3 regions of the Pantoea sp. E2023-21 genome follow, and region 1 is predicted to be linked to each of the others. Evidence: predicted binding sites of a transcription regulator. Region 1 holds the regulator's gene; each other region holds the start of a gene.
The links. Region 1 encodes PurR, which represses purine synthesis genes. Its sites were predicted from a motif close to CANGCAAACGTTTGCNTG; they were not measured.
Positions count from the first base shown of each region.

Region 2: a site for PurR is predicted at 4,151-4,168, ahead of ACRQ84_RS17170 (nucleoside-specific channel-forming protein Tsx). Genes of this name have one in related genera too.
Region 3: a site for PurR is predicted at 3,478-3,495, ahead of purT (formate-dependent phosphoribosylglycinamide formyltransferase). Genes of this name have one in related genera too.

Region 1 is NZ_CP195344.1:914,333-924,757, reverse strand. It holds gene eptA (phosphoethanolamine transferase EptA) at 1-262, shown strand, start outside; gene ACRQ84_RS04450 (TetR/AcrR family transcriptional regulator) at 302-898, shown strand; gene ACRQ84_RS04445 (alkene reductase) at 949-2,046, shown strand; gene gloA (lactoylglutathione lyase) at 2,148-2,555, shown strand; gene rnt (ribonuclease T) at 2,663-3,331, shown strand; gene ACRQ84_RS04430 (Grx4 family monothiol glutaredoxin) at 3,367-3,702, opposite strand; gene ACRQ84_RS04425 (C40 family peptidase) at 4,067-4,858, shown strand; gene ACRQ84_RS04420 (cytochrome bd-I oxidase subunit CydH) at 4,915-5,004, opposite strand; gene purR (HTH-type transcriptional repressor PurR) at 5,278-6,303, shown strand; gene punR (DNA-binding transcriptional activator PunR) at 6,300-7,211, opposite strand; gene punC (purine nucleoside transporter PunC) at 7,321-8,523, shown strand; gene cfa (cyclopropane fatty acyl phospholipid synthase) at 8,826-9,974, shown strand; gene ACRQ84_RS04395 (riboflavin synthase subunit alpha) at 10,026-10,425, opposite strand, start outside.
Region 2 is NZ_CP195344.1:3,673,078-3,683,502, forward strand. It holds gene ACRQ84_RS17155 (amidohydrolase) at 1-1,304, opposite strand, end outside; gene ACRQ84_RS17160 (LysR family transcriptional regulator) at 1,418-2,320, shown strand; gene yjdN (VOC family metalloprotein YjdN) at 2,399-2,830, shown strand; gene ACRQ84_RS17170 (nucleoside-specific channel-forming protein Tsx) at 3,048-3,914, opposite strand; gene ACRQ84_RS17175 (sensor histidine kinase) at 4,300-5,658, opposite strand; gene ACRQ84_RS17180 (response regulator) at 5,655-6,314, opposite strand; gene ACRQ84_RS17185 (helix-turn-helix domain-containing protein) at 6,604-6,972, shown strand; gene ACRQ84_RS17190 (LysR family transcriptional regulator) at 7,160-8,050, shown strand; gene ACRQ84_RS17195 (MFS transporter) at 8,162-9,373, shown strand; gene ACRQ84_RS17200 (glucose/quinate/shikimate family membrane-bound PQQ-dependent dehydrogenase) at 9,543-10,425, opposite strand, start outside.
Region 3 is NZ_CP195344.1:1,427,263-1,437,687, forward strand. It holds gene exoX (exodeoxyribonuclease X) at 1-533, shown strand, start outside; gene ACRQ84_RS06805 (prolyl oligopeptidase family serine peptidase) at 527-2,590, opposite strand; gene ACRQ84_RS06810 (tellurite resistance TerB family protein) at 2,730-3,371, opposite strand; gene purT (formate-dependent phosphoribosylglycinamide formyltransferase) at 3,533-4,711, shown strand; gene ACRQ84_RS06820 (bifunctional 4-hydroxy-2-oxoglutarate aldolase/2-dehydro-3-deoxy-phosphogluconate aldolase) at 4,790-5,431, opposite strand; gene zwf (glucose-6-phosphate dehydrogenase) at 5,620-7,095, opposite strand; gene ACRQ84_RS06830 (MurR/RpiR family transcriptional regulator) at 7,467-8,321, shown strand; gene pyk (pyruvate kinase) at 8,429-9,871, shown strand; gene ACRQ84_RS06840 (MFS transporter) at 9,957-10,425, shown strand, end outside.

The DNA.
Region 1 (10,425 bases):
TGGCGAGCGCGGAATGTATCTGCACGGTGCGCCTTATCTGTTTGCCCCTACGCAGCAGACACACATTCCTCTGCTGTTGTGGATGTCACCAGGTTACGCGGCGGTCAATCACATTAATGAAGCCTGTTTACGCCAGCAAGCAGCCGACGAAAACGTATCGCAAGATAATCTTTTCCATACGGTTTTAGGCATGTTCAATGTCCAGACCCAGCAATATCAGCCACAGCTGGACATGATCAGATCGTGCCAAACGGCTGCCTGAAGGTTGCGTTAGACTGACTGGTCTAATAACCTGCAACCCATGAATAAGACTCAGCCACGCAACGATACCCGTGAACACCTGCTCGCCATTGGCGAGCAGGTTTGTTTACAGCGCGGTTTTACCGGCATGGGATTGATCGAGATGCTGGCGTTGGCGGACGTCACCAAAGGCTCGTTTTATCACTATTTCGGTTCGAAAGAAGCCTTTGGCGTGGCGCTGATTGAGCGCTACTTCACCCACTTTCAGCAACAGATCGATCAGCAACTGAATCTGCCAGGCCTCACGCCGACTGAACGCCTGTTAGCGCATTTTCGATATGGCGAAAGGCTGTTTATCGAGCAGGGCCATATTGTTGGCTGCCTTGGCGTGAAGTTATCAGCGGAAGTGTGCGATCTCTCTGAACCGATGCGCGATGCGCTGCAACAGGGTGCGAATGCCATCATCGCAGCCTACACACGCTGTTTAACCGATGTGGCGGCTGAGCAGGCATTGCCCTATGACCAAACTCCGCAGCAGCTGGCGCATCGTTGCTACTTGTTGTGGCTTGGGGCCAGTTTGCAGAGCAAGATTTCCCGAGAATCAGGTCCGATTAGCCTGGCGCTCGACACCATCGAACAGTGGCTGATGAGTCACTGATTTTTAAAAATCCGCGTTACTAGACGACCGGTCTTCCTGGAGCAATCATTATGGCGAGTAAGCAGCTGTTCTCCCCACTCAAAGTGGGCGCGATTACCGTACCGAACCGCATTTTCATGGCCCCGTTGACGCGTCTGCGCAGCATTGAGCCGGGCGATATCCCAACGCCGTTGATGGCGGAATATTACCAACAGCGCGCAAGCGCCGGTTTAATCATCACCGAAGCCACTCAGATCTCTTTCCAGGCGAAAGGTTACGCCGGCGCGCCGGGTCTGCACACACAGCAGCAAATTGCCGCGTGGAAAATGATTAACGAAGGCATTCATGCTGCTAAAGGTCACAGCGCCGTCCAGCTGTGGCATACCGGCCGCATTTCGCATAACAGCGTGCAGCCAGAAGGCAAAGCGCCTGTCGCACCCACCGCGCTGGCGGCGGGTACGCGTACTTCCCTACGCGCCGCGGATGGTTCTGTCTATCGTGAAGACACCTCAGTACCGCGCGAGCTGTCAGTGGCGGAAATTCAGCAAATCGTAAAAGATTTTGGTCAGGCCGCCGCCAATGCGCGCGATGCCGACTTCGACCTGCTGGAGCTGCATTCTGCGCACGGTTATCTGATGCACCAGTTCCTTGCACCTGACTCAAACCAGCGTACCGATGAGTATGGCGGTTCGATTGAGAAACGTGGCCGTTTCGCGCTGGAAGTGGTGGATGCAGCAATTGCCAACTGGTCTGCCGACCGCATTGGGATTCGCGTTTCGCCAATCGGTGCCTTCCAGAATCTGGAAAATGGCCCGGACGAAGAAAAAGCGGCGCTGTGGTATATCGCCGAGCTGGGCAAACGCGGCATCGCCTATCTGCACCTATCTGAGCCTGACTGGGCGGGTGGACAGCCTTACAGCGATGCCTTCCGCGAGAAAGTGCGTGCGCTGTTCCCTGGCGTCATCATCGGTGCGGGTGCCTACACCGTTGAGAAAGCCGATGATCTGATTGCTCGCGGCCTGATTGATGCGGTGGCGTTTGGCCGCGACTTTATCGCTAACCCGGATCTGGTGGCGCGTCTGCAGCAAGATGCCCCTCTCAACCCGCAACGTCCGGAAAGCTTCTACGGCGGCGGTGCGGAAGGGTATACCGATTACCCCACCCTGTAAGAAAATGGCTGCCGCCGTGGATTGGCGGCAGCGTTGTTTCATCAGTGTGTATACTAAGTTGTCTTGTCATTCACTGATGACGTTTTAAAAAAGAGGATGTTATGCGTTTACTTCACACCATGTTACGCGTTGGCGATTTGCAACGTTCCATCGACTTTTACACCCGCGTGCTCGGCATGCGCGTGCTGCGTCAGAGCGAAAACACCGAGTACAAATACACGCTGGCGTTTGTTGGCTATACCGAAGAGAGCGAAGGCGCGGTGATTGAGCTGACATACAACTGGGGCGTGGACAAATATGATCTCGGCAACGCCTACGGCCATATCGCGCTGGGCGTGGACAATGTGGCCGACACCTGCGAACGCATTCGCAGCGCCGGCGGCAACGTGACGCGTGAAGCGGGTCCGGTGAAAGGCGGTTCTACCATTATTGCGTTTGTTGAAGATCCAGACGGTTACAAAATCGAGCTGATTGAAAATAAACATGCCGGTCACGGCTTAGGCAACTAATGTTGCTCGTCAGCCTGCTAATTGCAGGCTGACTTCCCTCTCCTGCTGCACCCTCCTGCGATTTTTGCCATAATGCGCGCTGCCCTATTTATTGCCATGAGATCCTGATGTCTGAATCGAACGCTTTAAACGCTCTCCACCAACGCTTCCGCGGTTTTTATCCTGTCGTGATCGATGTTGAAACCGCTGGTTTCAATGCACAAACCGATGCACTGCTGGAAATTGCAGCCACAACGCTGAAAATGGATGAAGACGGCTGGTTGCATCGCGATGAAACGCTGCACTTCCATGTGGAACCGTTTGAAGGCGCCATTCTCAATCCTGCGGCGCTGGCGTTTACCGGTATCGATCCCACCAATCCGCTGCGCGGTGCGGTAAGCGAATACGAAGCGCTGCATGCGATTTTTAAAATGGTACGCAAAGGCACCAAAGACAGCGGCTGTAATCGCGCCATTATTGTGGCGCACAATGCCACTTTCGATCTTAACTTTGTCATGGCGGCCGCAGAACGCGCCAGCCTGAAACGCAATCCGTTCCACCCTTTCGCCACGTTTGATACTGCGGCATTAAGCGGATTAGTGTTGGGGCAAACCGTATTGGCGAAAGCCTGCAAAGCAGCGGGAATGGAGTTTGATAGTACGCAAGCGCATTCGGCGCTGTATGACACCGAGCAAACCGCGACGCTGTTCTGTGAGCTGGTGAATCGCTGGAAACGCCTTGGTGGCTGGCCATTGGCTTTCAGTGAAGAACCCGCTGACGACGCGTCCGTCGAATAGCCAAAGAAAAGGCCGACATGTGTCGGCCTTCTGCATTATTCCGCTTCTTTATACTTCTCAGCGGTCTCTTTCAGCAGCGGCTGAAGTTCGCCGCGCTGGAACATTTCCACGATGATGTCGCAGCCGCCGACCAGCTCACCATCAACCCACAGCTGCGGGAAGGTTGGCCAGTTCGCGTATTTTGGCATTTCAGCACGGATATCCGGGTTCTGCAGAATGTCCACATAGGCGAAACGCTCGCCGCATGCGGAAAGCGCCTGCACGGCCTGCGCCGAGAAACCGCAGCTTGGCAGCTTCGGAGAACCTTTCATGTACAGCAGAATCGGGTTTTCTGCGATCTGACGCTGAATTTTTTCAACAGTACTCATTATTGCCTTCCTTAATCCTTCACTTCGTGTTTGTTTATTGTAGCGATTTCGCTCCCGTACTGAAAACGGGATTTTGTGTTTGCGCCTGCTAATCGCCATGTTTGTTAAGTCAATTCATGACAAATAACATTTTCATATCATTAATTGGCATTAATAAATTAATAATTAGCAATAGTTTCGCTGGGTTAACCAGCTGAAATCGCTCATTTTTGCTACAGAATCAATCTGGTAACATATTAATGGAAAAAGGCCTTACCTTTTGGAAAAAAAGTGGATTAGAATTGCCTCGGCGCTGGTCACTTGATCAGATTTCTCTCACTTTGCCGCAGTCTGTGTTCATTCAGCCTGCTTAACCTGTAACCGGATTATGCGTCTACTAATTACGCTTTTCATACTGGCTTTAGCCCAACTGTTCTTTAATGTGGCTGCTGCATCTCCGCATGCACCCGTTAATGCCAGCTCGCTCAAAGCAGAGAAAAAGAGCGCACGTGAAGACGAGCGCCGCAAACGACGTCCGGTGAAAACCACCACAAAAAAATCGCGCCTGACTGCTGTCCAAAAATTCAAACTAAAAAAACAGACCAAAACAGAAACCGCGCTGCACAAAACCACCAGCAAAAAATCCCCGCTGAAACTTACCGCTAAGAAATACGGTCATCAACGCCTGGTGAAGAAATCTCCCGAAGTGGTGGTTGATGACGAAGCGGTTGCGCTTACCGGCATTAAAATGAGTAAGTCGCACCGCCAGCGTTATCAAAAAGCGCGTGAAACGGCGATGACCAAATTAATGGGGCAACTCGGTAAACCTTATCAATGGGGCGGCACCTCGCCACATACCGGTTTCGACTGCAGTGGATTGGTCTGGTACGCCTATAAAGATCTGGTGAAATTCAAATTTCCGCGCACCGCCAATGAGATGTATCACTTGCGTGATGCTTCCCCGATCAAACGTGAAATGCTGGAGAAAGGGGATCTGGTGTTCTTCCGCATTAACAATCGCGGCACCGCTGATCATGTTGGCGTTTATCTCGGCAACGGCAAATTCATTCAGTCGCCGCGTACCGGCAAAGATATTCAGATTAGCGCTTTGGGAGAGGATTACTGGCAGAAACACTATGTGGGCGCGCGTCGTATGATGACGCCAAAAACCATTCGCTAATTGTTGCGCAACAAACAGAAAAAAGCCGGATGCTGCACACAGCTCCGGCTTTTTTGTTAATGCATGATCGCGGTAAAACTGAAGGCGATAATCATCAACAGTGCGCCAACAGTGGTCATTAGCGCCAGCTTCAGGTCAGTATTCATCACAACTCCTTAGTCACACAATTAATGGGGTTAACGCGATTTTCGCACAGCAATCGGCAAAAATCTCGTGTTATCCGCGCGGGCTTGTTAGAATCGCCGCCTTTCGTTGCGCAACAGATTTTGCGCGTGCTGTATTTTCAGCATAATGAAGTGATTTCGTCTGCTATAACACCCCGTTTTGCCCGCCTTTTGGGCTGTAAAAGCGTTAGCAGACGCAAACGTTTAACAATATACTTATCAGTGAGTTGCGATAAGCCCAGGAGTACCATTTTCATGGCAACAATTAAAGATGTCGCAAAACGCGCAGGTGTCTCAACCACCACGGTTTCGCATGTCATCAACAAAACGCGTTTCGTTGCGGAAGAAACGCGTAACGCCGTATGGGAAGCGATCAAACAATTACACTACTCGCCAAGTGCCGTGGCGCGTAGTCTCAAAGTGAATCACACCAAAACCTTAGGTCTGCTGGCAACGTCCAGTGAAGCGCCCTATTTTGCTGAAATTATCGAAGCGGTGGAGAATCGTTGTTTCGAACGCGGCTATACGTTGATTCTCGGCAATGCGCACAACGATCTGCAAAAACAGCGCGCCTATCTGTCGATGATGGCGCAAAAGCGCGTCGATGGTTTGCTGGTGATGTGTTCTGAATATCCGGACGATTTACTGCAAATGTTGGAAGAGAACCGCAATATCCCGATGGTCGTCATGGATTGGGGTGCTTCGCGCGGTGATTTTACCGATACGGTGCAGGACAACGCGTTTCAAGGCGGCTATCTCGCCGGGCGTTATCTGATTGAACGTGGCCATCGCGATATTGGTGCCATCCCTGGCCAGATGGAGCGCAACACCGGCGGCGGACGTCACGCAGGATTTCTGCAGGCGATGAACGAAGCAGGCATTACAGTGCGCCCAGAATGGGTGGTTCAGGGCGACTTTGAACCTGAATCCGGTTATCAGGCAATGCAGCAGATTCTTAACCAGAAACAGCGCCCAACCGCCGTGTTCTGCGGCGGCGATATTATGGCGATGGGCGCAATTTGTGCCGCCGATGAGATGGGTTTGCGTGTACCGCAAGATATCTCGGTGATTGGTTACGATAACGTGCGCAACGCGCGCTATTTCACGCCTGCGCTGACCACCGTACACCAGCCTAAAGCCGAACTGGGTGAAAAAGCGCTGGAAATGCTGTTGGATCGCATCACCAGCAAACGTGAAGATCCACAAACCATCGAGGTTCAGCCTACGCTGATTGAACGTCGTTCAGTGGCGTACGGCCCATTCCGCGATTATCGCCGCTAAGCTGACACTTCGCTGAGCCATTCGTGGTTCAGCGTTTCAGCATCCCCCAGATAAGCCAGTAACCACTCAAGCGCCGGCGACGTGCGTTGTTCAGCCCAGCTGACGCAGCACGGACTATCAGGAAAGGCTTGCGGCAGCGACAGTTCGACCAATTTATGACTGTCCAGCAGCGGACGCGCCAAATGGCCCGGCACCATTCCAACGCACAATCCTGCCAACAAACACGCCATCCCGGTTTCCCATTCTGGCACCACCAGCCGCCGCTGATTATCTAGCGTCCAGGTCATACGGCGCGGCAATGCACGCGACGTATCTTCCAGCACCAGAGATGGCCACGCTCGCAACGTTTCATCATCCAGTTCAGTGCTGTTAACCAGTGGATGATCCGGGCTGACCACACAACGCCAATTCAGCGCGCCCATATCCTGAAACGCAAAACGTCCACCGACGGGAATTGCCTGCGTGGCGCCAATCGCGACATCTACCCGGCCATCGGCTAATGCATCCCACACTCCGTTAAACACTTCGTAGCTGATAATCAACTCCATATCGGGAAAATGACGATAGAAGTCCTTCACTAATTGCCGCGTGCGCTGCGGTTTTACAATGCAGTCAACCGCGATACTCAATTCACCGCGCCAGCCATTCGCCAGTTGTTGACACTGCCTACGCGTTGCCAGCATTTTTTTGATAACAGATCGCCCTTCACGAACGAAGTGCTCGCCGGCTGGTGTCATGACCACTTCGCGATGCTGGCGCTCAAACAGCGGTACCGCCAACCAGGTTTCCAGCTGACGCACGGTATAGCTGACGGCAGAAGGCACGCGATGCAGCTCCTGCGCGGCCGCGCTAAAACTGCCGGTGCGCGCCACGGCATCCACCACTTCAAGCGCATATTCTGACCACATATTTTTGCCTTCAAAAAATTTAACAGCTCCATGCAAATATTAGCGTTTCACAAAGCGCGTTGCATCCTTTTACACTCCCGGCGTTCAACCTGCCCAAAAGAGAATCAACATGTTGTCGTCTAAAGCATTTATGCCTTATCTCGCCGTGCTCAGCATGCTCGGCTTTCTTGCCACGGATATGTATTTACCCGCCTTTGGCGATATGCAGCGTGATTTTGCTAGCGCACCCGGCACTATCAGCGCCAGCTTAAGTCTGTTTCTCGGCGGTTTTGCCTGTGCACAGGTATTTTGGGGGCCGCTGTCGGATCGTTATGGACGTAAACCGATTTTACTGGCGGGTTTAGCCATCTTCGCCCTCGGCTGCCTGGGTATGCTTTGGGTAACCGACGTACGCCTGATGTTGGCGCTGCGCTTTGTGCAGGCCATTGGCGTGTGTGCTGCAGCCGTGAGCTGGCAGGCGTTGGTGGTAGATCACTATCCAAAAGCCAAAGCGAATAAAGTGTTTGCAACGATTATGCCGCTGGTTGCGCTGTCTCCTGCGCTGGCACCACTGCTTGGCGCCTGGCTTATCAGCCACTTCCACTGGCGCAGCATCTTTATCACGCTGACATTGGTCGCGGTGGTACTGCTGATCGGTACGCTGCAGTTAACGTCGGCTAAGCGCGAAAAAGTGGCCGGTGGTACACAACCTGGCTGGTTAACCTTACTGGGCACGCGCGTCTATAGCGGTAACGTCTTGATCTATTCTGCTTGCTCGGCGAGTTTCTTCGCCTGGCTGACGGGATCACCTTTCATTCTCGCCGCTGCTGGCCTGACACCGGGCGATATTGGCCTGAGTTATATTCCGCAGACTATTGCGTTTTTAATTGGCGGTTTTGGCTGTCGCACGCTGTTAAATCGTTATCAAGGTGCACAACTGTTGCCATGGTTGCTGGTGCTGTATAGCCTGAGCATCCTGAGCCTGTTTGTTATCGCCTTAATGCCTTCAGCGCCGCTGTTCGTATTACTCATGCCATTCTGCGGCATGGCGCTGGCCAATGGCGCGATCTATCCGATTGTGGTTGCCAGCGCATTAGCGCCCTTCCCGCACGCCACCGGCAAAGCGGCCGGATTACAGAACTTGTTCCAGTTAGGATTGTGCTTTGTCGCCAGCCTGTTGGTCTCTGCTGGCCTTGAGCAAGCGCTGTTTAACACGACTTTAGTGATGGTGGCCACCGTGGTACTGGCGTGGGCGGGGTTTGTCTGCCAGCGAGCAGTAAACGCACAAAGTGATATTGCCCACACTTCCCGTCCCTGCGAAGATAATCATTAAGGCAACGATTTTCGTTAGCAAACTAACGATCACCCGTTGAATATTGACCCACGTGAGCATATACTCAGTGGGTCAGTAATTCTGTATTAAATCAATAATATAAATGTAATACCTTTAGCGACCCTGTCGCGGGATGGCGTCTGCACGATACTCCAGTGTTACGTCCAACTTTTCTATTCAAATTCATACCTCTGTAAAACGTCGGATTTTTGGCGCACGGGTTTTCCGTGAGTTCTCTCACAGGTCTTGGGAAATTGGCTATTCTTTTTCTCAGGTTCAGATCGGAAGGTGATGGAGAAGCTATGAGTTCATCTGTTATAGAAGAAGTGAGCCTTGAAGAAAACCACTGGTATCGGATCGTCAATGAACTGCTAGAGCGCGCAGATATTGCAGTTAATGGCACTCGTCCCTGGGATATTCAGGTAAAGCATCCAGATTTTTTTAAACGCGTTCTTGAAAACGGTTCTCTCGGCTTGGGTGAAAGTTACATGGACGGTTGGTGGGAGTGTGAACAACTCGATATGTTCTTCCATCGCGTATTAAAACATCATCTGGACCAACAATTACCGCGGCATTTTAAAGATACGTTGCGCATTGCAGCTGCGCGTCTCACTAATTTGCAATCAAAAAAACGTGCCTGGATTGTCGGTAAAGAACATTACGATCTCGGCAATGATCTTTTCTCATTAATGCTTGACCCTTATATGCAATATTCCTGCGGCTACTGGAAAGATGCCGAAACATTGGAAAATGCGCAGCAGGCAAAACTGGATCTGATTTGCCGCAAGTTACAACTGGAACCGGGCATGACGCTGTTGGATATCGGTTGTGGCTGGGGCGGGCTGGCAGAATATGCGGCGCGCCACTATGGCGTAACGGTGCATGGCGTGACGATTTCAGCCGAACAGCAAAAAATGGCTCAACAACGCTGTGAAGGTTTAGATGTCACTATTTTGCTGCAGGATTATCGCGATCTTAATAATCAATATGATCGCATCGTCTCCGTCGGTATGTTTGAGCATGTCGGGCCGAAAAACTATGCCACTTATTTTGATGTTGCTGACCGCAATCTCAAGCCAGACGGCATATTTTTGCTGCACACCATTGGTGCCCTCACGACAGATATGAATGTCGATCCGTGGATTGATAAATATATCTTCCCGAACGGTTGTTTGCCGTCGGTTCGACAAATCGCGGACGCCAGTGAGCCACATTTCGTTATGGAAGACTGGCATAATTTTGGCACGGATTACGATACAACGTTAATGGCGTGGTACGACCGTTTTCAGGCTGGCTGGCCGCAACTGGCCGAGAAATATGGCGAACGTTTTAAACGGATGTTCGATTATTATCTCAATGCCTGCGCCGGTGCGTTTCGTGCCCGTGATATTCAGCTGTGGCAGGTGGTGTTTAGTCGTGGCAAGGATGGCGGATTACGCGTTGCGCGTTAATGCGCATCTGGAAATGAATCAAGGCGCCGCATGGCGCCTTTTTAAACCGCATTATTCTGCGCTATCAAGCTGCGCCAGTGCGGCGGCTTCACGCTGCGCTAAAACGCGTTCAACCGTTTCCACAATCGCTTGAGTATGAGGATCAATCTCAATATTGACCTTATGACCAAACTTCTTCGCGCCTAGCGTGGTGCGCTCCAGCGTTTCTGGAATCAGATGCACACAGAATTTGCTTTTCGTCACGTCGCCCACGGTTAAACTGATTCCATCGATGCCGACGAAACCTTTATGCAGAATATATTTTATCTGCGTGGCGTCCTGTAATTTAAACCAGATTTCGCGGTTGTTTTCTGACTGGATGATTTTGCAGATTTCCGCCGTGGTCATAATATGGCCAGACATTAAGTGACCGCCAATTTCATCGCTAAACTTCGCTGCACGCTCAATATTC
Region 2 (10,425 bases), 1.3 Mb from region 1:
CCTCCAAACTGTGCTTGATTGAGTGCCAGCGTCGCCAGCGTGTAAACCGCGGTCGCCATGATCGCTTCGTCGAAATCAAACTTCGCGTTGTGATGGCCCGCCGCCAGTGCGCAGCCGAAAATCACATAGGAGGATTGGCCGCCGCGCTGCTGCACGCGCTCTAGCATGTAAGTGGCATCTTCGGAACCCGCCGCCTGTTTTTTCGTATCGACCACCGAGGTGAAAATGCCCAGCGTTTCGGCCTGCTGGTGGATGAACTCAACCCATGGCTGGCTCGGTGTGCAGCTGCGCGCGCCGCCCATCAGCTTGACGTCATACTCCACGCCGTACATCGCCGCCGCACCGGCAATCACACGCAGCGCCTGCTGATAGATATCGTCGTTAACCTGATTGCTGACGCCGCGCGTTTCCACCTTCATCAGCGCGCAGTCGGGCACCACATTGCGTCCAGTGCCCGCTTGTAATACGCCCACGTTGACGCGCGCCACGCCACCGCTGTGTTGTGGCAGATTGTGCAGCGCCAGCGTGGCCTGCGCCGCCGCCAGCAGGGCATTGCGGCCCTCTTCCGGTTTGCCGCCCGCGTGTGCGCCAACGCCGGTGAAATTCACATCCAGCTTGGTCGTGGCGAGGAAGCTGTCGCTGCCGCAGACGATTTCTCCGGCTGGCACGCCAGTGCCGAGATGGATGGCGGTAAACAGATCGACATCATCCACCACGCCCGCCGCCACCATGGCTTTGGCGCCGCGTACGCCTTCTTCAGCTGGCTGGAAGATGATTTTGAGGGTGCCGCTCAGCTGCGCTTTCATCTCCATCAACACACCCGCCAGCGCCAGGCCGATGGTGGTGTGTCCATCGTGGCCGCAGGCGTGCATCATGCCGGGATTGCAGGAGGCAAAGCCTTCCCGCGTTGGCAGATGATCGGCGGCGCGGCTTTCGTTTTGATCGAGCGCATCCATATCAACGCGGAAACCCATCACCGGCCCCGGACGACCGGTCTCTAGCGTGGCGACCACGCCACAAAATCCGCCTGAGAAGTGTTTAATCCACTGCGGCAATGCGCCTTGCTCCAGCGCGCGCGCTTCCTGCTGCGCCAGCACCTCAGCAGAGGGCAACCCCATGCGCGATTCAGCATCGATGACCTCGCGGCCCAGCTTGAGTTGATAACCAAGACGATGCAGCTCTTCTGCCACCAGCGTGGCGGTACGGAACTCCAGCCAGCCCGATTCGGCAAAATGATGCAGATCGCGACGCCAGGTTTGCATCTGCGGGATGCGCGCGTTGACGAGGTCAGACAGGGTTTTCATCGGCATTTCCTTTGTGTTGGTTTTTTATGCATTCATCCGAATCTACACATTGGTTTTAGCGCGCATAAGATGCGAATATCTTGCTACTGATAAACAACGGTTATCACCAAACTATGTCTGCGAACCTCAAACTTCATCAGCTGCGCGCGTTTGTTGACGTGGCGCGTCAGGGCAGCATTCGCGCCGCCAGCCGTTTGTCCGGGCTTTCACAGCCTGCGCTGACCAAAGCAATTCAGGAACTGGAGCTGGCGCTGGGCGCACGCCTGTTTGAGCGGCGTCAGCAGGGCGTTACGCTGACCGATATCGGTGATAACTTTTTTCAGCATGCCAGCCTGGTGCTGGAAGAGTTGCGGGTGGCGCAGGAAGATATTCAGCAGCGGCTGGGATTAGCCGGTGGGCGCGTTAATATCGGCGTGGGCGGCAGCATTGCACGCACCGTCATGCCGCAGGTGATCAATCAGTTTCACCGCGAGTATCCGCTGGTGAAGGTGCGGATTGTTGAAGGTCAGCTGGTTTCGATGGTGCATGAGCTGCGCCAGGGTGAGCTGGATTTCACTATCAATACCTACGATAAAAATCATCTCGATCAGGAGTTAGTTTTTGAACGGCTGATGGAGCGCGATTACCAGGTGGTGATGCGCAAAGGGCATCCGCTGGCGCATGCCCGCACGCTGGCCGAGCTGCAGCATTGCGACTGGACGATGCCGACACCGCAGGGGAGCTATTATCGGCTGCTGCACGATCTGTTCGGCGAGCGAGGTATGGCGCCTAACATCATCGTTACCTGCGAGACCTTTATGGCTTGCACCAGCCTGGTGGCGCGGAGCGATTTTGTCAGCATTATTTCGCGCGACGTGATTGAAGACCCCACGCACGGCGGCCAGCTAATTTCTCTCGAACTTGATGAACCGCTGCCGAAAGCCACGTTCTATTTAATTCAACGCAAAGACACCGCGCTGACGCCGATGAGCGCCTATATGGCGCAACTGTTCCGTCGCTATTGTCAGCAAAGGTAAGAGTGCGGCCCGGCTCGCAACGGTATAAATAATGCACACTACACTTGCAACTGGCGTTCCCTTTTTGGAGTACAGACCATGCAAGTTACCCCGTATGTGTTCTACAGCGGCCGCTGTGAAGAGGCGATTGCTTTCTATCTTGCTGCCACCGACGGCGAGCTACTGTTTAAGATGACCTATGGCGACATGCCGGATGAGACGCCGGTGGAAGATGAAGGTTGCCTCTCGGGTGTGCACTTTTCGCCGGAGCAGATCATGCATGCCCATCTGCGCATCGGGCAGGGCGAAATTATGCTAAGTGACGGCGCGCCACAGGCGGCGTATGGCGGTTTTGCTGTGAGTTTATCGACGCCGGATGAAGCGCAAGGGAAGCGTTGGTTTGATGCGTTGTCGGCGGGCGGTGAAGTGACAAAAAGCTGGGCACCCACGTTCTGGGCCAATGGCTTTGGCATGCTAACCGATAAGTTCGGCGTGCCGTGGATGGTGAATGCGTATAAACCGCAGAGTTAAGAGGGTACGATTTGCGACAAGGTGCGCGTAAATGCATTGGCTTTCTTCACCGACCTTAAAACGGTGCGCATAAATGCGCACCCTACATTGTAGGGTCGCCATTAATGGCGACCGTTTAACCAACCGCACCCTCTAATGGCGACCGTTTAACCAATCGCACACTCTCATGGCGACCGTTTAACCAACCGCATCCTCTAATAGCGACCGTTTTACTCGATTAGAAGTTGTAACCCACCACCAGGTAGTAACCCCAGCCGGTTGATTTCACTTCAAATGGACCTTTGCCGAAGTTCAGCTCCTGGCCGTCAGCCCATTGGCCGCCGTTGTGGAAGTAACGCGCCACGGTGGAAACATGCCAGTGATCATAGTTCAGCGACAGTATGTGGCTGGACGCAATCGAGTTGCTGGTGCGTGAACGATCTGACTTGTCACGCAGATCCGAACCCCAGTCGAAGTTGGTGAAGCCGATGTAGCTCAGCTTGCCGCCCCACAGGTCGGTAATCGGTACAAAGTATTTCACCTTGAAGCGATAACCATCCCAGCTGTTCTCGTTCGCCGCACCGTAGTTTTCCCACTGGTATTTAGCGTAAACGTTCAGCGACAGGCCGATATCGCTGTGCGTATCGATGTCGGTGCCAAGACCCATGTACCAGGTGTTCTGACGGTTATCGCTGTTGCGACCCATGTCATAGATGTAGTTGTTGGCGAAATACCACTCTTTAAACGGACCAAAAGAGAGATCGGTGCCGGTCAGCTTATCGATAGAGAAACGTGGCTCAATTTCCATGAACATCGGCGAACCGTGGTCGAACACGCCGTTAGCGTTGCTGTTGCCCACGCCGAAGAAGTTGGTGAGATCGAGGTAGCCGTAGAAATCGAACCAATCCTTTTTGGCAAAGGCTTCATATTCGAGGTACACGTCGTTATTGAACTGAGGTCCAAAACGGGTGTGGTAACTGCCCACCACGTTAACGCTCTGATGCCACCAATCAGAAACGTATTGCGGATCGCTTTCTGCCGCTTGTGCTGTACCAGTTAAGCCACTGGCCAATAAAGCGCCTGCTATCAACGATTTATATTTCATTATTTTACCACATGCTTGTGATCGCCGGGCTGACGCCGCGATCGGGTGAAATCGATCCCAGGGATGGGCAGTGTGTTGTCGTATCCGGTCTGCAGCGCCAGATTTTCAAGTTTGCGTAATGTGCCTGTAACAGAGGCATAGAAAATAGATTTTGGTCACGTTTGTCAAAAAGTGTTGCAGTTTGATTCACTGGAAATGTGATCGTTATCACATAAATGTCGTGTGGCGAACGGAACCCCGCAACCGTTTACGTGTCGCGTACAGCTGGAAACGTGTTAGATGTGGGAAAAGGATGTAGCGGCGCGATTTATCGCGCGCCCTTTTGATGAGCACCGTTTCGCTGCAATAAGGCGCAATAAATTGCGCCGCAACGGCACGGTGTGAGTTATGGCAAGGTCACGCGCACCTGCAGGCCAGCAATCTGACCTTGTGGATCATGGCGGTTCGACAGCGCAACCTGCATCTGATGTTTCTGCGCCACGCTGCGCACTATCGACAACCCTAAACCGCTGCCTTGCGCCTGAACATCCGGCGAACGAGTAAAGCGGTCGAAGGCGCGCTCAATAAAGGATTCTGCCATGCCGGGCCCGTTATCCACGATATCCACCACGGTATGATTGCCGACGCGATGCAGCAGCACATCCACCAGACTGCCTTCCGGTGTATGCAGCATCGCATTGCCGATAAGGTTATCGAACAGGCTGCGCAGATCGGAGCGGCTGGCGTGCAGACGATAGTGCGTCGTGCCGTTGAAACCGATATCAATACCGCGCTTATCCGCCACCACCATCAGCTGCTCAATGCTCTCTTTCAGCAGATCGTCCAGCTCGATGCTTTCCACCGTGGCGACCACCGATTGATCTTCCTGACGTGAGATATTCAGTAGCTGCGTCACCAGATGGCGCGTACGCGTAACGCCCGCTTCCAGCTGATCGAACTGGCGGCTGGCTTCACCGGGTTGAATATGTTGCCGCAGGTTCTCCAGCTGCAAGGTTACTGCGGTGACCGGCGTGCGCAGTTCGTGCGCCGCATCCTCAAGGAACTGACGCTGTGATGACCAGGCCGCGCGCAGTTTATCCAGCAAAGCGTTGTAAGCCGCCACCAGCGGCAGCACTTCATCCGGCAAGCCATCGGGAGAAACCGTATGCGGATGCAGTGTTTCCTGCGCAGCGATATGACGTGAAGCCACGCGTAAATCGCGCGTAATGGCACGCACCACCAGCCATATGACCAGCAGTGAGAGCGGCATCATGAGCATCAACGGAATGATGGCCGACAGCGCCCGTTTTAGCATCAGGCTTTTCATGTAGCCGATGTTGTGCAGGACCTGAATATTCCCGATCTCACTGCCCAGCTCGCCGGGACGCGTGTATACGCGCCATTCGCAGTCATCTCCGCAGTCACCGACCTTGAGATCGTGCCAGCCTTTTTTCATTTGCAGCGGCGCGTGTAAATCAGGCCACGAGCTGGCGCGCAGTTTATTATTGGTATCCCATAACTGGACAATGTAGGTGCTTTTTAATTTTTCGGCATGCATCACCATCGGCATCAGGGCGGGCATACGCTGGCTGGTGGCCCACGCATCGGCAATCTTAGCGAGCTGGTCGTCCTTCATGGTGCCCATCATATCGCCGTAGCAATGATAGAAATACCAGGTTACACCGCCAATCATGGCCAGATGCAGAATCACCAGCGTGGTGAGCAGTTTGTTACGCAGTGAGCGCATAAAGGTGAAAGGTTTCATATTGCCGGAACCCGCCAGCCGAGCCCGCGTACGTTGCGAATCACTTCGTTATCCAGTTTACGGCGCATACCGTGAATCAGCACATCAACCGCGTTGCTGCTGACTTCTTCGCCCCAGCCGTAAATGCGGTTTTCTAACTGTTCACGTGAAAGAATGGCGCCCGGTCGCTCCAGCAAGGCGTAGAGCAGGGCATATTCGCGCGCGGTAAGCTGCTCGCGTTGGCCTTTGTACAAGACTTCACGCGTCATGATGTCGATCTGCACATCGCCGCTGCCCAACAGGGAATCCGCCGCACCGTGGCGACGTCGGGTTATAGCTCGCATGCGTGCCAGTACCTCTTGCAGATCAAAGGGTTTCAGCAAATAGTCATCCGCGCCGCTGTCCAATCCCTGAATACGTTGCTGCACGGTATCGCGGGCGGTGAGCACCAGCACCGGCGTCATGTCGCCGCGCGTGCGTGCGCGACGCAGCACCTGCAGGCCATCTTCACGCGGCAAGCCGAGATCCAGCAACACGCAGGTATAACCGCCTTCCGCCCAGGCATTACTGGCAAACACGCCATCACGTACCCAATCCACCGACCAACCCGCCGCTTCCAGCGCTTGCTGCAGGTTCGCGCCAATCATTTCGTCATCTTCTACCAGCAGCACACGCATGATGCCCTCCAACTTAACTGAACGCAGTTTAGCGCCAGATAATTAGCGCAGAATTACCCTCCGTCATACTTCAAGCTGCAGATGCGTTGGCTGCGTGTGTTCACCCCAGTCACTTACTTTTGTAAGCTCTTGGGGATTCTCACACTTGCCGCCTTTCCGCATCTTGAAGTATTTAGGAGGGCCGGATTTCTCGCCTTGCTAATTCTGCGCTAATTTTCCGCTAATTAAGGGATAAATTTAACGCGCTACAGTGGCTGCACTGGACAAATCGTTTAAGCAGGAGAATCCCATGAATCAGCGCGAGTTTATCCGTAGTTTGCTGGACTGGATAGAGAACAACTTAGGACACGATCTGCATCTGGATGAAGTAGCACGCCGCTCGGGATACTCCCGCTGGCATCTGCAACGTCTGTTTCGTCAACACACCGGTTTCTCACTGGCTGAGTACATTCGCCAGCGTCGGTTGACGGAATCCGCGCTGACGCTGATCAACAGCGATGAAGCGATTCTGCAGGTGGCGATGAGCTACGGCTTTGATACCCAGCAGGCTTATACCCGCACGTTTAAAAACTATTTTCTCGTCACGCCAGGCCAATTGCGCCGCCAGCGTCGCGTTGAACCGGATCGTCTGCTATTCCCGCTGGCGATGGCGAGTTGAGATAGGGGCACCGATATTCCCTTGGGTGCGTTTCGTAGCGGCGCAATTTATGGCGCAATATCTGGATGGGCAAGCTGCCGCCATTGATACGCGCGATAAATCGCGCCGCTACGGAATGTGCGATGATGGATTATTGCAGGCTTAGCTTTTAATCTACGGTTCTCACTCATCCAGCCCGTCAGAGAACATGGACAACCGCGACAATCTCTCCGCCATGATGCTGTTTGCACGCGTGGTGGAACGGCAAAGCTTTAGCGAAGCCGCACGCACCCTGGGCGTCTCCAAATCGCACGTCAGCCGTGAAGTGGCCCGGCTAGAAGTGCGACTCGGCATCAAGCTGCTGCAACGCACCACGCGCAAAGTGGTGTTGACCGAGCTCGGCCAGGCTTACTATCCCTTCTGTGTGCGTATGCTGGAAGAGATGCATCGCGCCGATGCCTTCGTACAGCAGGTGCATCAGCTTCCGGCCGGTAATGTGCGCTTGCAGGCACCGATCACCTACGGCTGTCAGTGCGTGGTGCCAACGCTCAATGACTTTATCCGCCGCCATATTCACATCAACGTCGATCTCGAACTCACCACCCGCGATGACCCGCAACCCAGCGCCGATGTGGCGATTGTCATCCGTGCGCGTGCGCCTGATGCGGCCAATTATCGTGAACTCGCCAGCATTGATTGGGGCTTGTACGCCACGCCCGATTATCTGACGGCACATGCGCCGATTGATCACCCTAACCGTCTGACGCGCCACGATTTGTTGCTGTTTCACGGTCCGGCGCACACGGCGGCGCTGCCGTTTCGTCGTGATAAACAGCGGCTGGCGCTGGATGTGCACAGCCGCTTCCGCGCTAACAACAGCATGGCGCTGCTGAATGCCGCGCTGGCCGGTACCGGCATCGCGTATCTGCCCGCTTATATGACGCAAGACGCCTTAGCGCGCGGCGAAATCCAGCAGGTGTTGCCGGAATGGCAAATGGACCGTCTGCACAGCTATCTGTTGCTAAAAGAGCAGCCACAGCCCTCATCGCCGGTGACCTTGCTGTGTGATGCGCTGATCAACGCGCTCAGCACGACGTGATTGTTGTTATCTGGCAACAATAATGCGCCGCCTGACAATTATCCGCGCAAGGCTGTTTTCTCCAAAGAGTCACTGTTAGCCTGCTAAAAAAGCAAAAACAGGGATTTCACCATGCAGCAACCCTCCATCGCGTTAGCGCCCGAACAGCAACACTGGAAGCGAAATTTATTTGTTTGCGTGCTGGGATCGTTCAGCACCATTGTGGCGATGACGCTACTGTTGCCGTTTCTGCCGCTCTACGTGCAGCAGCTTGGCGTGCAGGAACCGGCGGCGATTGCGCGCTGGTCAGGCGCGGCCTACGGCGCCACCTTCCTTAGCGCCGCCCTGACCGCGCCGCTGTGGGGTAAGCTGGCCGATCGTTATGGCCGCAAACTGATGTTGATCCGCGCCAGCCTCGGCATGGCGATTGCGATGTCGCTGATTGGTATGGCCACCGCGCCGTGGCAACTGGTGGCGCTGCGCTTGCTGGCGGGTTTACTTGGCGGTTACGCGTCGGGATCAACCATTCTGGTGGCGGCGCAAACGCCAAAAGAGCAAACCGGCTGGGCGCTGGGTGTGCTGTCGTCCGGCATTATGGCGGGCAACGTGGTGGGGCCGCTGCTGGGCGGCGTGTTGCCACCGCTGATTGGCATTCGTCATACGTTCTGGCTGACCGGCGCGGTGATTTTTCTCGCGTTTCTGGCGACCACCTTTTTGCTGAAAGAGGTGCCGCGTCCCTCCGGCAGGAAAACCCCGCAAAGCGCCGCAGATGATGCGCAGTCGATGAATTTGCCGGTAGTGCGCCTGATGTGGCTGTCGGGCATGCTGCTGATTTTCGCCAACATGTCGATTGAACCGATTATCACGCTGTATATCGGCCAGTTTGTCAGTGGTGATCACGCGGTGACGGTCACTGCCGGATTGGTGATGGCAGCCGCTGCGCTTGGCAGCATTATCTCCGCGCCGCGTTTAGGACGGCTGGCCGACCGCGTCGGGCATGGCCGAGTGCTGGTGTATGGACTGATTGCCTGCGCGCTGCTGCTGATCCCGCAGGCATTTATTAGTGAAGCATGGCAATTGGTGGTATTACGCTTTTTGATGGGAATGGCGCTGGGTGGCCTGATGCCGTGCGTGACGGCGCTGATTCGTCACAGCGTGCCGCAATCGCAGGTGGGTAAAATGCTCGGTTATTCCACCTCGGCGCAGTATGTCGGCCAGGTTTCGGGTCCGCTGTTCGGCGGTTTTATTGGCGGCGCATTTGGCATGCGTCCGGTGTTTCTGGCGACTTGCGTGATTATGGCGCTGTGCGCGCTGTTAAACGCGCGGGTGCTGCGAAAGCGTTAACCGTACGACATGATGACCACTCGGGCCCGTGGGATCGCCCTTCATGGCGACCGTTATGATGGGCACACCGCAAGTTTGTGCGGTTTTTGCACAGGTCACCATAAATGGCGACCCTACAAAAAAAGGCGGACTTCACAGTCCGCCTTTCTCATTACATCAACGCGAAAACTTACTTCGCGTCTGGCAGTGCATAAGCAATCACATAATCACCCAGCTTGGTACCAAACGAACCGTGACCACCTGCCGCGATAACAACATACTGCTTGCCATCCACTTCATAGGTCATCGGCGTTGCCTGGCCGCCTGCTGGCAGACGTGCCTGCCACAGCATTTCACCGGTGTTGGTGTCGAATGCACGCAGATAGTTATCTGCGGTAGCACCAATGAAGAACACGTTACCCGCGGTGGTGATTGGGCCGCCCAGCATTGGCATACCCATTTTGAACGGCAGTGGCACTGGTGCGCTATCACGCACCGTACCAATGCGTTTTTTCCACACGGTTTCGTTGGTCTTCAGATCAACCGCTGAGACATAGCCCCACGCCGGTTGTTTACATGGCAGACCAAACGGTGACAGGAACGGATTCAGCTCCACGCCGTACGGTACGCCGTACTGCGGTTGGATGCCGGTTTCGGTACCTGAACCGCCTTTGTCATCAGCCGGTGGCTCGATCGGGTTGCCCGGACCGCGCGGAATCAGCTTCGACACAAACGGCAGCGCCATTGGGTTAGCAATCGCAATCTGACGATGTGGATCCACCGCGATACCGCCCCATTCGAACATGCCGAGGTTGCCTGGGAACACCAGCGTGCCTTGCTCAGACGGTGGCGTGAACGGACCTTCATAGCGCAGACGCTTGAAGATCACGCGGCACACCAGTTGGTCATACATCGTCGCGCCCCACATGTCCTTGTCCGACAAATTATTTTTCGGACGGAAGGTCAGTTCGGAGTACGGCTGAGTAGGTGAAACGTGGTCACCTTTAGCAGCACCCTGTGGCACCTGGGTTTCAGGCGCAGGGACAACCGGCTCGCCGGTACGACGATCCAGC
Region 3 (10,425 bases), 510 kb from region 1:
AGGCGATGGCGGTACATCGCATTACTGAAGCGATGGTGATCGGCAAACCCACCATTGAAGAAGCGATTGGCCGCTATCACGGCAGCCCACATTACGTGGCGCACAATGCCAGTTTTGATCGCCGCATGTTGCCCACCATGCCGGGCGAGTGGATTTGTACCATGACGCTGGCGCGCCAGCTGTGGCCCGGGATTAAATACGGTAATCAGGCGCTGCGTCATAGTCTTAAGCTGGAAGTCACGCCCCCGGCCGAACTGCATGCGCACCGCGCTTTGTATGACTGTTACGTCACCGCGGCCTTGCTGATCCGCATTATGGAAACATCAGGCTGGAACGCAGAGCAGATGGCGAACTTGTGCCAACCCGCACCTGTGAGCGGCGATGTGTTCCCGTTCGGTAAATATCGCGGTCAGAGTATTGGCAGCATCGCGCGTAAGGATCCAGGCTATCTGCGCTGGGTACTGGAAAATGTGCGCGATTTGCGCCCACCGTTACGGCAGGCGCTGCGCAAGTATGTGAAGAGCGATCAGTAATCGACGCGGTCTGGCAAACTACCCTGCGCCAGGCCGATCAGAAAAGTGAACTCCTGCGCTACCCCTTCATAAGCTTTGAAACGCCCCGATTTACCGCCGTGACCGGAATCCATCTCGGTGCAGAGTAACAATAGCGAATCGTTGGTCTTCAGCTCGCGTAGTTTCGCTACCCACTTGGCCGGTTCCCAATACTGCACCTGCGAATCGTGCAGGCCGGTGGTCACCAGCAAATGCGGATAGGCTTTAGCCTCAATGTTGTCATACGGGCTGTATTCACGAATGGTGTGATAGAACTCAGCCTGCTCGGGATTTCCCCACTCATCGTATTCGCCGGTGGTGAGCGGAATCGACGGATCGAGCATGGTGGTGACCACATCAACAAACGGCACCTGTGCCACCACACCGTGGAACAGATCTGGCGCCATGTTGACCACACCGCCCATCAGTAATCCGCCAGCGCTACCGCCCATCGCGTAGAGCTGCTGGCGATTGCCATATCCTTTCGCCACCAGCGCTTCGGTGACATCAATAAAATCGGTGAAGCTGTTGATTTTATTCTTCAGGCGCCCGCCGTCATACCATTGCTGTCCGAGTTCGCCGCCGCCACGCACATGTATGATGGCGTAGACGAAGCCGCGCTCCAGCAAGCTGATGCGGCTGGTGCCGAAGCTGGCGTCCATGCTGCTGCCATAGGCACCGTAGCCATACGCCAGCAACGGATTTTTGCCGCGCTGGAAATGCTTGCGGTGGTAAACCAGTGACACCGGAACCTCGGTTCCATCACGCACCGTGATCCACAGATGCTCGCTTTTATAATCCTCAGATTTAAAGCCCGGTACCGGCGTACGCTTCAGGACACGGCGATCGCCGGTTTCCATGTTCAGTTCAAACAAGGTTGTCGGCGTGGTCATTGAGGAATAGCCGTAGCGCAACGTGTCGCTTTCCGGCGAAGGATTGTAAGCCAGCCAGGTCACATAGGCCGGATCGTCAAAAGCGATACCAAAGCTTTCACCGCTCTCCCAGTTAATCTGCCGTAACGTATTCACACCGTGCTGCCGCTCTTCGACCACCAGCCAATGGCGGAACAGCTGGAAGTCTTCCAGCACCACGTTGTCACGCGCCGGGATCAGCGATTGCCAGCGCGCTTCCGCTAGCCACGCGCTGCGATAGAGGCCGAAGTTTTTGCCGTCGCGATTCGAGCGAATGTAGAACTGGTGGTTGTAGTGATCAATGCTGTATTCGTGGTCCCGGCGACGCGGGCAAAACGTTTGCGGCTGCGCATCCGGATATTCGGCATCGATCAGCAGAATCTCGCTGGTGGTAGTGCTGAACAACGCGATCAGAATGAAGTGCTCAGAGGTGGTTTTGTGCACACTGAGGTGGAAGGCATCATCCTTTTCCTCATACACCAGCTGATCGTCAGATTGTGGATGACCGAGTTCATGGCGCCAGACCTGATACGCCAGCAGCGTTTTCGGATGCTTACGCACGTAATAGAGCGTGCGGGAATCGTTGGCCCAGGCAACGCTGGATGAAGCATTGGTTAACACTTCTGGATACCAGCTACCGCTCTGCAAATTACGGAAGCGAATGCCATACTGGCGACGCGACAGAAAATCTTCAGCTAAGGCCATCACCTGATTATCCGGCGTAATCGCTAGCGCGCCCATGGTGTAAAAATCGCTGTGTGATGCCCGCTGGTTGCCATCGAGCAGCAGTTGCCAGGGCTCATCGGCTGACACATCGATCGGTTGTCGGAAATAAGCGGGATATTCATTGCCGACTTCATAGCGGCTTTGATAGCGATAACCGTTTTTCACATACGGCACCGAATGATCCTGCGGTGGAATACGGTCGACGATCTCTTTCAGCACCCTTTCCTGTAACGGATTTTGTGACGACATCATGGCGCGACCGTAATCATTTTCGGCATGCAAATGGGCCAGCACCTCAGGATTCTCGCGGTCGTCATCACGCAACCAGTGATAATTATCGATGCGCGTTTCACCGTGCAGATTCATTGCATGGGGGATTTTTTTCGCGTGTGGCTGATTCATTAGGCTCTTCTCCCTGAAGGACAACATTCTGCAAGCGTGGCACTAATCGCGCGCGATGCCAAGCTGCGCGCATCATCACACTGCGCGGGGTAAGCCAAACATGAGAAGCGAAGGTTACGGACGCAACCTTCGCACAGCGTTACGCGGCTTTCTCAGCGTCGATATCACGCTGAATGCCGTCGCGTACATCTTGAGGGATTTTCAACGCATCGCCGAGCGCAGAGAGATAGCTGCGCTCCATAAAGTGATCGACATCGATGGCTGCACAGCTGAGGAAATAGAGCTCCAGGGCCTCTTCTTCGTTTTTGACGTCGGCGGCCAGCCAGTTGGGATCGAGCGGGCGATTCATCGCCTGCTGAATTAACGTTTCGGCTTGTGCGCCGTAACCCGCTTGCTGGATGTTTTTTTCAATCGCTGCGCGCTCTTGATCGTCGATATGACCATCACTTTTCGCCGCGAACACCAGCGCCGTGACTAAACGTGCGGCACGTTGATCCATGGGCGTTTGCAGCTGGCCGAAACCCGCTTCATTCTGATGCGTTTCACGTATACGCTGTTTGTATTTATTCCACAGCAACGCGCCAGCCGCCGCGCCGCCGCCTAACAGCAATGCTTTGCCGCCGTATTGGGTCAGAAGCTTACGCGTGGATTTACTGCCGACCAGCAATCCTGCCAGCCCGCCTAATGCGCCGGGTGCCAGCATGTCGCTTAATCCGCCAGATTTTCCATCACCGCCCTTTTTCGCCAGCACGGATTGAATTTGCTGTAGCCAATTGCTCATCGTTTGACTCCTGTTGAATTTTCCGTCCTCCATGCTGCCGCAGGCTGTGTCAGTTAACGTCAGAGCGGGAAAAGTATGGCAAACCTGATGTTGGCGAAAGCGTGAGTACGCAAACGTTTTCGTTTATACTGCGCCCGCATTTTGACTGCTAAGGTGAAATTATGACGACTCTCGGAACCGCGCTGCGCCCTGCCGCTACGCGTGTCATGCTGTTAGGTTCAGGCGAATTAGGCAAAGAAGTGGCACTTGAATGCCAACGTCTTGGTGTGGAGGTGATCGCGGTGGACCGTTACGCCGATGCACCTGCCATGCATGTGGCGCATCGCAGCTATGTGATCAACATGCTGGACGGCGACGCGCTCGCTACACTGATTGCGCAGGAAAAGCCGCACTTTGTGGTACCGGAAATTGAAGCTATCGCCACCGAAAAACTGCTGGAACTGGAAGCACAAGGCCAGAAAGTGGTGCCGACCGCACGCGCCGCACGTCTGACCATGAACCGTGAAGGCATTCGCCGTCTGGCGGCGGAAGAGTTGTCCTTGCCGACCTCAACTTATCAGTTTGCTAATAGCAAAGAGAATTTTGTTGCAGCGGCGCATGCCATTGGATTCCCGTGCATCGTTAAGCCAGTGATGAGTTCATCCGGTAAAGGTCAGAGCTTTATGCGTGAAGCCAGCCAGCTGGATAAAGCCTGGGATTATGCGCAGCAAGGCGGACGTGCCGGTGCCGGCCGCGTCATCGTTGAAGGGGTGGTGAAGTTTGATTTTGAAATCACTCTGCTCACCATCAGTGCAGTAGATGGTATCCATTTCTGCGCGCCGATTGGTCATCGTCAGGAAGAGGGTGATTACCGTGAATCCTGGCAGCCGCAGCAGATGAGTGAACTGGCACTGCAACGCGCACAGGATATCGCCGCGAACGTGGTGAAAGCGCTTGGCGGTTATGGCCTGTTTGGCGTTGAGCTGTTTGTGTGTGGCGATGATGTGGTGTTCAGCGAAGTCTCGCCGCGTCCGCATGATACCGGCATGGTAACGTTGATCTCGCAGGATCTGTCAGAATTTGCGCTGCATGTGCGCGCCTTCCTCGGCTTGCCAATTGGCGGCATCCGTCAATACGGACCCGCGGCATCGGCAGTGATTTTGCCGGAGCTGAACAGCCAGAACGTTGTGTTCGGGAATATCGAAGCCGCGCTGGGTGCCGGATTGCAACTGCGTCTATTTGGTAAGCCGGAAATCGCCGGTCAGCGCCGTTTGGGTGTGGCTTTAGCGACCGGTGAAAACACCGATAACGCTATCGCACGCGCCGTTGCCAGTGCGGCAGCGGTGAAAGTGGCAGGCTAGGTTAAAAACGAAGAGGTCGCCATCATTGGCGACCTACAATCCTCAGGTGCGCATTCCTGCGCACTTTCCAAAACGCCGTTAAGCGCGTGCTCCTTCAACCGCTTCACGCGCCAGACGTGTGATACGGTCCCAGTCGCCGGTTTCCAGCGCATCATTGGGTACCAGCCACGAACCGCCAATGCAAAGCACGCTTTTCAGCGCCAGATAATCACGGTAATTGGCTGGTGAGATGCCGCCCGTCGGGCAGAAACGCACCTGCGGGAACGGACCGCCAATCGCTGACAGCGCTTTCACGCCACCATTGGCTTCCGCCGGGAAGAATTTGAACTCACGCAGGCCATAATCCATGCCGGTCATCAGTTCTGAAACCGTGCTGATACCTGGAATTAATGGCACCGGACCTTCAACCGCCGCTTTCAGCAGCGACTCGGTCAATCCGGGGCTGATGACAAATTGCGCACCCGCGTCCGTCACTTCTTTTAGCTGTTGCGTGTTAATAACCGTGCCCGCACCGACAATCGCTTCCGGTACTTCTTTAATCATTGCGCGCAATGCGTCCATCGCCACCGGCGTACGCAGCGTCACCTCCAGCACACGCACGCCGCCTGCCACCAGCGCTTTCGCCATCGGTACCGCATGTTCAAGCTTGTTAACCACGATGACCGGCACGACCGGGCCAGTTTTCAGGATCTGTTCTGCACTTGTTTTCCAGTTCTTCATCACGTTTCCTTAGTTGCATCAGCCCGGCATATGGCCACGCTGTCAATAATTGGGCTCTACCATACAAGATCGGCTTGAGCGGCGTCCATGGGATATCAAACTTTTTTGAAACTGGGGTTCAGTTTTTAGAAAAAAGGGATTTTGGACAAAAAAAAGCCCGCACAGTTGGCGGGCTTAGGATTGCGTCTTTATTCGAACTCGTTCCAGGAACGGCCATCACGCGTAATCATCGCGACAGAGGCAACCGGTCCCCATGTCCCCGCCTGATAGGGCTTCGGCGCTTCGGCATCGGCGTTCCACGCATCAATGATGGAATCCACCCAGCCCCATGCGGCTTCAACTTCATCACGACGCACAAACAGCGCCTGAATACCGCGCATGGTTTCCAGCAGCAGACGCTCGTAGGCATCCGCCAGATGCGACTGGTTAAAGGTTTCCGAGTAGCTTAGATCCAATTTAGTCGTCTGCAGTTTGTGCTTGTGATCGAGTCCCGGCACTTTATTCAGAATTTCGATATCCACACCTTCGTCCGGCTGCAGACGGATGGTCAGCTTGTTCTGCGGCAGTTCAGCATACGAATCCTTGAACAAGTTCATCTCCGGGTTCTTGAAGTAAACCACCACTTCGGAGCATTTGGTTGGCAAGCGCTTGCCAGTACGCAGATAGAATGGCACGCCTGCCCAGCGCCAGTTGTCGATATCCACGCGGATGGCGACGAAGCTCTCCGTGGCGCTCTGCTTGTTGGCGCCCTCTTCTTCCAGATAGCCCGGCACTTTTTTACCCTGCACAAAACCCGCAGTGTACTGACCACGTACCGTCTTCTCGCGCACGTTAGTCTGATCAATTCGGCGCAGTGAGCGCAGCACTTTCACCTTCTCATCACGAATCGCATCCGCGCTTAAATCAGACGGCGGCGACATGGCAATCATGGTGAGGATTTGCAACAGGTGGTTCTGGATCATGTCACGCATCTGGCCGGCTTTGTCGAAGTAACCCCAACGGCCTTCGATGCCCACCTCTTCCGCCACGGTGATCTGCACGTGATCGATGGTGCGGTTATCCCAGTTATTGACGAAGATGGAGTTGGCAAAACGCAGCGCCAGCAGATTGAGCACCGTCTCTTTACCGAGATAATGGTCAATACGGAAAACCTGACCTTCTTCGAAGTATTTGCCGACGCTGTCATTGATTTCTTGTGAGGTTTCCAGTGACGTGCCGAGCGGCTTTTCCATAACCACGCGCGCCGGTTTGGCGTTCAGCTTGGCCGCGCCCAAACCGTCACAAATCGCGCCAAAGGTGCTTGGTGGCATAGCGAAGTAGTTAATGGTGACACGGTTTTTCTGGTCAAGCATTTTGCCCAGTTTGGTGAAATGTGAGGTGTCATTTACGTCGAGGTTACAGAAGTCGAGACGGCTGCTGAGTGTGTCCCACAGCGCTTCATCGATCTTCTCTTTCATGAAGGTTTCCAGCGCTTCACGAACCACTTTGGTATACGCCGCTTTATCCCAATCCGCGCGACCCACGCCAATAATGCGAGTGGTTTCATGAATCTGACCGGCTTTTTCCAGCTGATACAGTGATGGCAACAGTTTACGGCGCGCAAGATCGCCTTTGGCACCGAAAATCACCAGATCGCATGCCTGGGCTGTTTGTGTAACCGCCATTTTCCTCTCCTCGTTGCAGGATATACCCGGCTTGAGCGTTCTCATCACGCCGGGTCCTTATTGTAATTTTGTTACAGCACAATGTACGTTTTTCGCAGGTCCGGGACAACCCGAACGCAGTGTTTTGCTGGCGTTAACTGTGAACGTTATAAAGGTGTTAAGTGTGTTGTAGCGTGCCATTTGAGCACATTTTCTGTTTCGATATTTGTCGAGGCAAAACACGTCAGCGATCAAAGTATCGCAAAAAAATCGCGTTTACATTTGTCCTCCGCTGCGTGCGAGGGGCTATTACACGGTATATTCTTGAGAATTGGCAGCGATTTCATCGATTGATGAGCGCGGAAAAGTAATTGACGGTCATTAGGTTACCCATGCTGGAACAGATTCAGGCGCAATTAGATACGCTGAGCAAATCAGAACGTAAAGTCGCAGAGCAGATTCTGACTGCTCCACAACAGGCAATGCACTCCAGTATTGCCACGCTGGCACGTGCGGCTGACGTCAGCGAACCGACAGTGAACCGCTTCTGTCATCGCATGGGCACGCGCGGTTTCCCCGACTTTAAATTGCAGCTCGCGCAAAGTCTGGTTAAAAGCCCAAGTTGGGTAAGCCGCGATGTGGAAGAAAATGACAGTGTGGAAAGCTATAGCCACAAAATTTTCGACTCCGCGTTAGCGGGCCTTAGCCGCGTTCGTCAGCAACTCGACTCTCACGTCATCCGCCAGGCCGTTCAGGCTCTGTCAAAAGCGCATAAAATTGCCTTTTTTGGCTTGGGCGCTTCTGCCGTCGTTGCACACGATGCCACCAATAAATTTTTGCGGTTTAATCTGCCGGTCATCTGGTCAGAAGATATTGTGATCCAGCGCATGAGTTGCATAAATAGTGGTCCAAATGATGTGTTTGTTCTCATCTCGCATACTGGTCGCACCAAAAATATGATAGAACTGGCTCGCCTGGCGCGTGTAAACGCTTCCACTGTGCTGGCTATCACCTCTCCGGGTTCCCCGCTGGCGGCGGAAGCGACGCTGGCTTTGACGCTTGACGTGCCCGAAGATACCGATATCTACCTGCCAATGGTTTCCCGCCTTGCACAATTAACCGTGGTTGATGTTCTGGCGACAGGGTTTACCCTTGAGCGCGGCGCTGCTTTCCGGGAAAATTTGAAACGAGTGAAAGAAGCGCTGAAAGATTCACGCCTGGAGAAACAGGCACAAGAAAATAATTAACATCACATTCACAATGTGAGTCGAATCACAGCCCATCAATCATATAGAATAGATGAACACTACGTGTCGCTTGAGAGCGACACGATACTTTGCTAACGGAGTCCTTCATGTCCAGACGTCTCAGAAGAACCAAAATCGTTACAACCCTCGGTCCAGCCACCGATCGCGACAACAACCTCGAAAAAATCATCGCGGCGGGCGCTAACGTTGTACGACTCAACTTCTCCCACGGCACACCCGAAGATCATCAGCAGCGCGCCAATAAAGTGCGTGAAATTGCCGCCAAGCTGGGTCGTCACGTCGCGATCCTTGGCGACCTGCAGGGTCCAAAAATTCGTGTATCAACCTTCAAAGAAGGCAAAGTGTTCCTGAACGTCGGCGATCGTTTCCTGCTGGATGCCGATTTAAGTAAAGGTGAAGGCGACAAAGAGAAAGTCGGTATCGACTATAAAGGCCTGCCAGAAGATGTGGTGCCAGGCGATATCCTGCTGTTGGACGACGGTCGCGTACAGCTGAAAGTACTCGAAGTTCAGGGTGTGAAAGTGTTTACCGAAGTCACCGTCGGCGGCCCTCTCTCTAACAATAAAGGCATCAACAAACTCGGCGGCGGCTTGTCTGCAGATGCGCTGACAGAGAAAGATAAAGTCGATATCGTTACCGCCGCGAAAATCGGCGTGGATTATCTGGCCGTATCCTTCCCGCGTAATGGCGAAGATATGAATTATGCCCGCCGTCTGGCGCGCGACGCCGGTTGCGATGCGAAACTGGTGGCAAAAGTTGAACGTGCTGAAGCCGTTGCCTCACAGGAAGCGATGGATGACATCATCCTCGCTTCTGACGTGGTGATGGTTGCGCGTGGCGATTTGGGTGTAGAGATTGGCGATCCTGAGCTGGTGGGTATCCAGAAAGCCTTGATCCGTCGTGCGCGCCAGTTGAACCGTACCATCATCACCGCCACACAGATGATGGAATCAATGATCACCAATCCGATGCCAACGCGTGCAGAAGTTATGGATGTGGCGAACGCCGTGCTGGATGGTACCGATGCGGTGATGTTGTCGGCAGAAACGGCGGCAGGCCAATATCCGGCAGAAACCGTATCAGCGATGGCGAAAGTGTGTCTCGGCGCAGAAAAAATCCCGAGCGTTAACGTTTCTAAACACCGCCTGGAAGTGCAGTTCGATAACGTGGAAGAAGCAATTGCCATGTCGGCGATGTATGCAGCCAACCATCTGCAAGGTGTTTCGGCCATCATCACCATGACCGAATCTGGCCGCACCGCGCTAATGACTTCACGTATCACATCCGGTTTGCCGATTTTCGCTATGTCTCGCCATGAACGCACGCTAAACCTGACCGCGCTCTACCGAGGCGTCACACCGGTATTTTTCGACAGCAATAATGATGGTGTTGCTGCCGCGCACGATGCAGTGAACCTGCTGCGCGAAAAAGGTTTCCTCGTTTCAGGTGATCTGGTGATTGTTACCCAAGGCGACGTCATGTCGACCACCGGTACCACCAATACCAGCCGCGTGCTGCGCGTAGATTAATACGCACCCCCGACAGCGGCTGTAATAACATGGACAAACGCGACTGCCTGGCAGTCGCGTTTTTATTTTTTGACAAGGAGGCCAGATGGCCCGCTATCAACCTATTTCCCAACTCACCGGGCGCGTGCTGCTGTTTCCGCTCGCGCTGGTGTTGTTTGAGTTCGCCACCTATATCGCGCATGACATGATTCAACCCGGCATGCTGTTGGTGACCTCTGAATTCAGCGTCGGCCCGGAATGGGTATCAACCTCGCTGACTGCCTATTTGATGGGCGGCGTGGTGCTGCAATGGCTGCTGGGTCCGCTGTCTGACAAATATGGCCGCCGCCCGGTGCTGTTGTTTGGCATCCTGTTCTTTGCCGCCGCCTGTATCCTGACTACGTGGGTCAGCAGCATTGAAGAGTTCGTCGCGCTGCGCTTTGTTCAAGGCATTAGCCTGTGCTTTATTGGCGCCGTCAGCTATGCCGCAGTGCAGGAAGCCTTTGATGAAGCGCTGGCGGTGCGCATGATGGCACTGATGGCCAACGTTGCGCTACTGGCACCGTTAGCCGGCC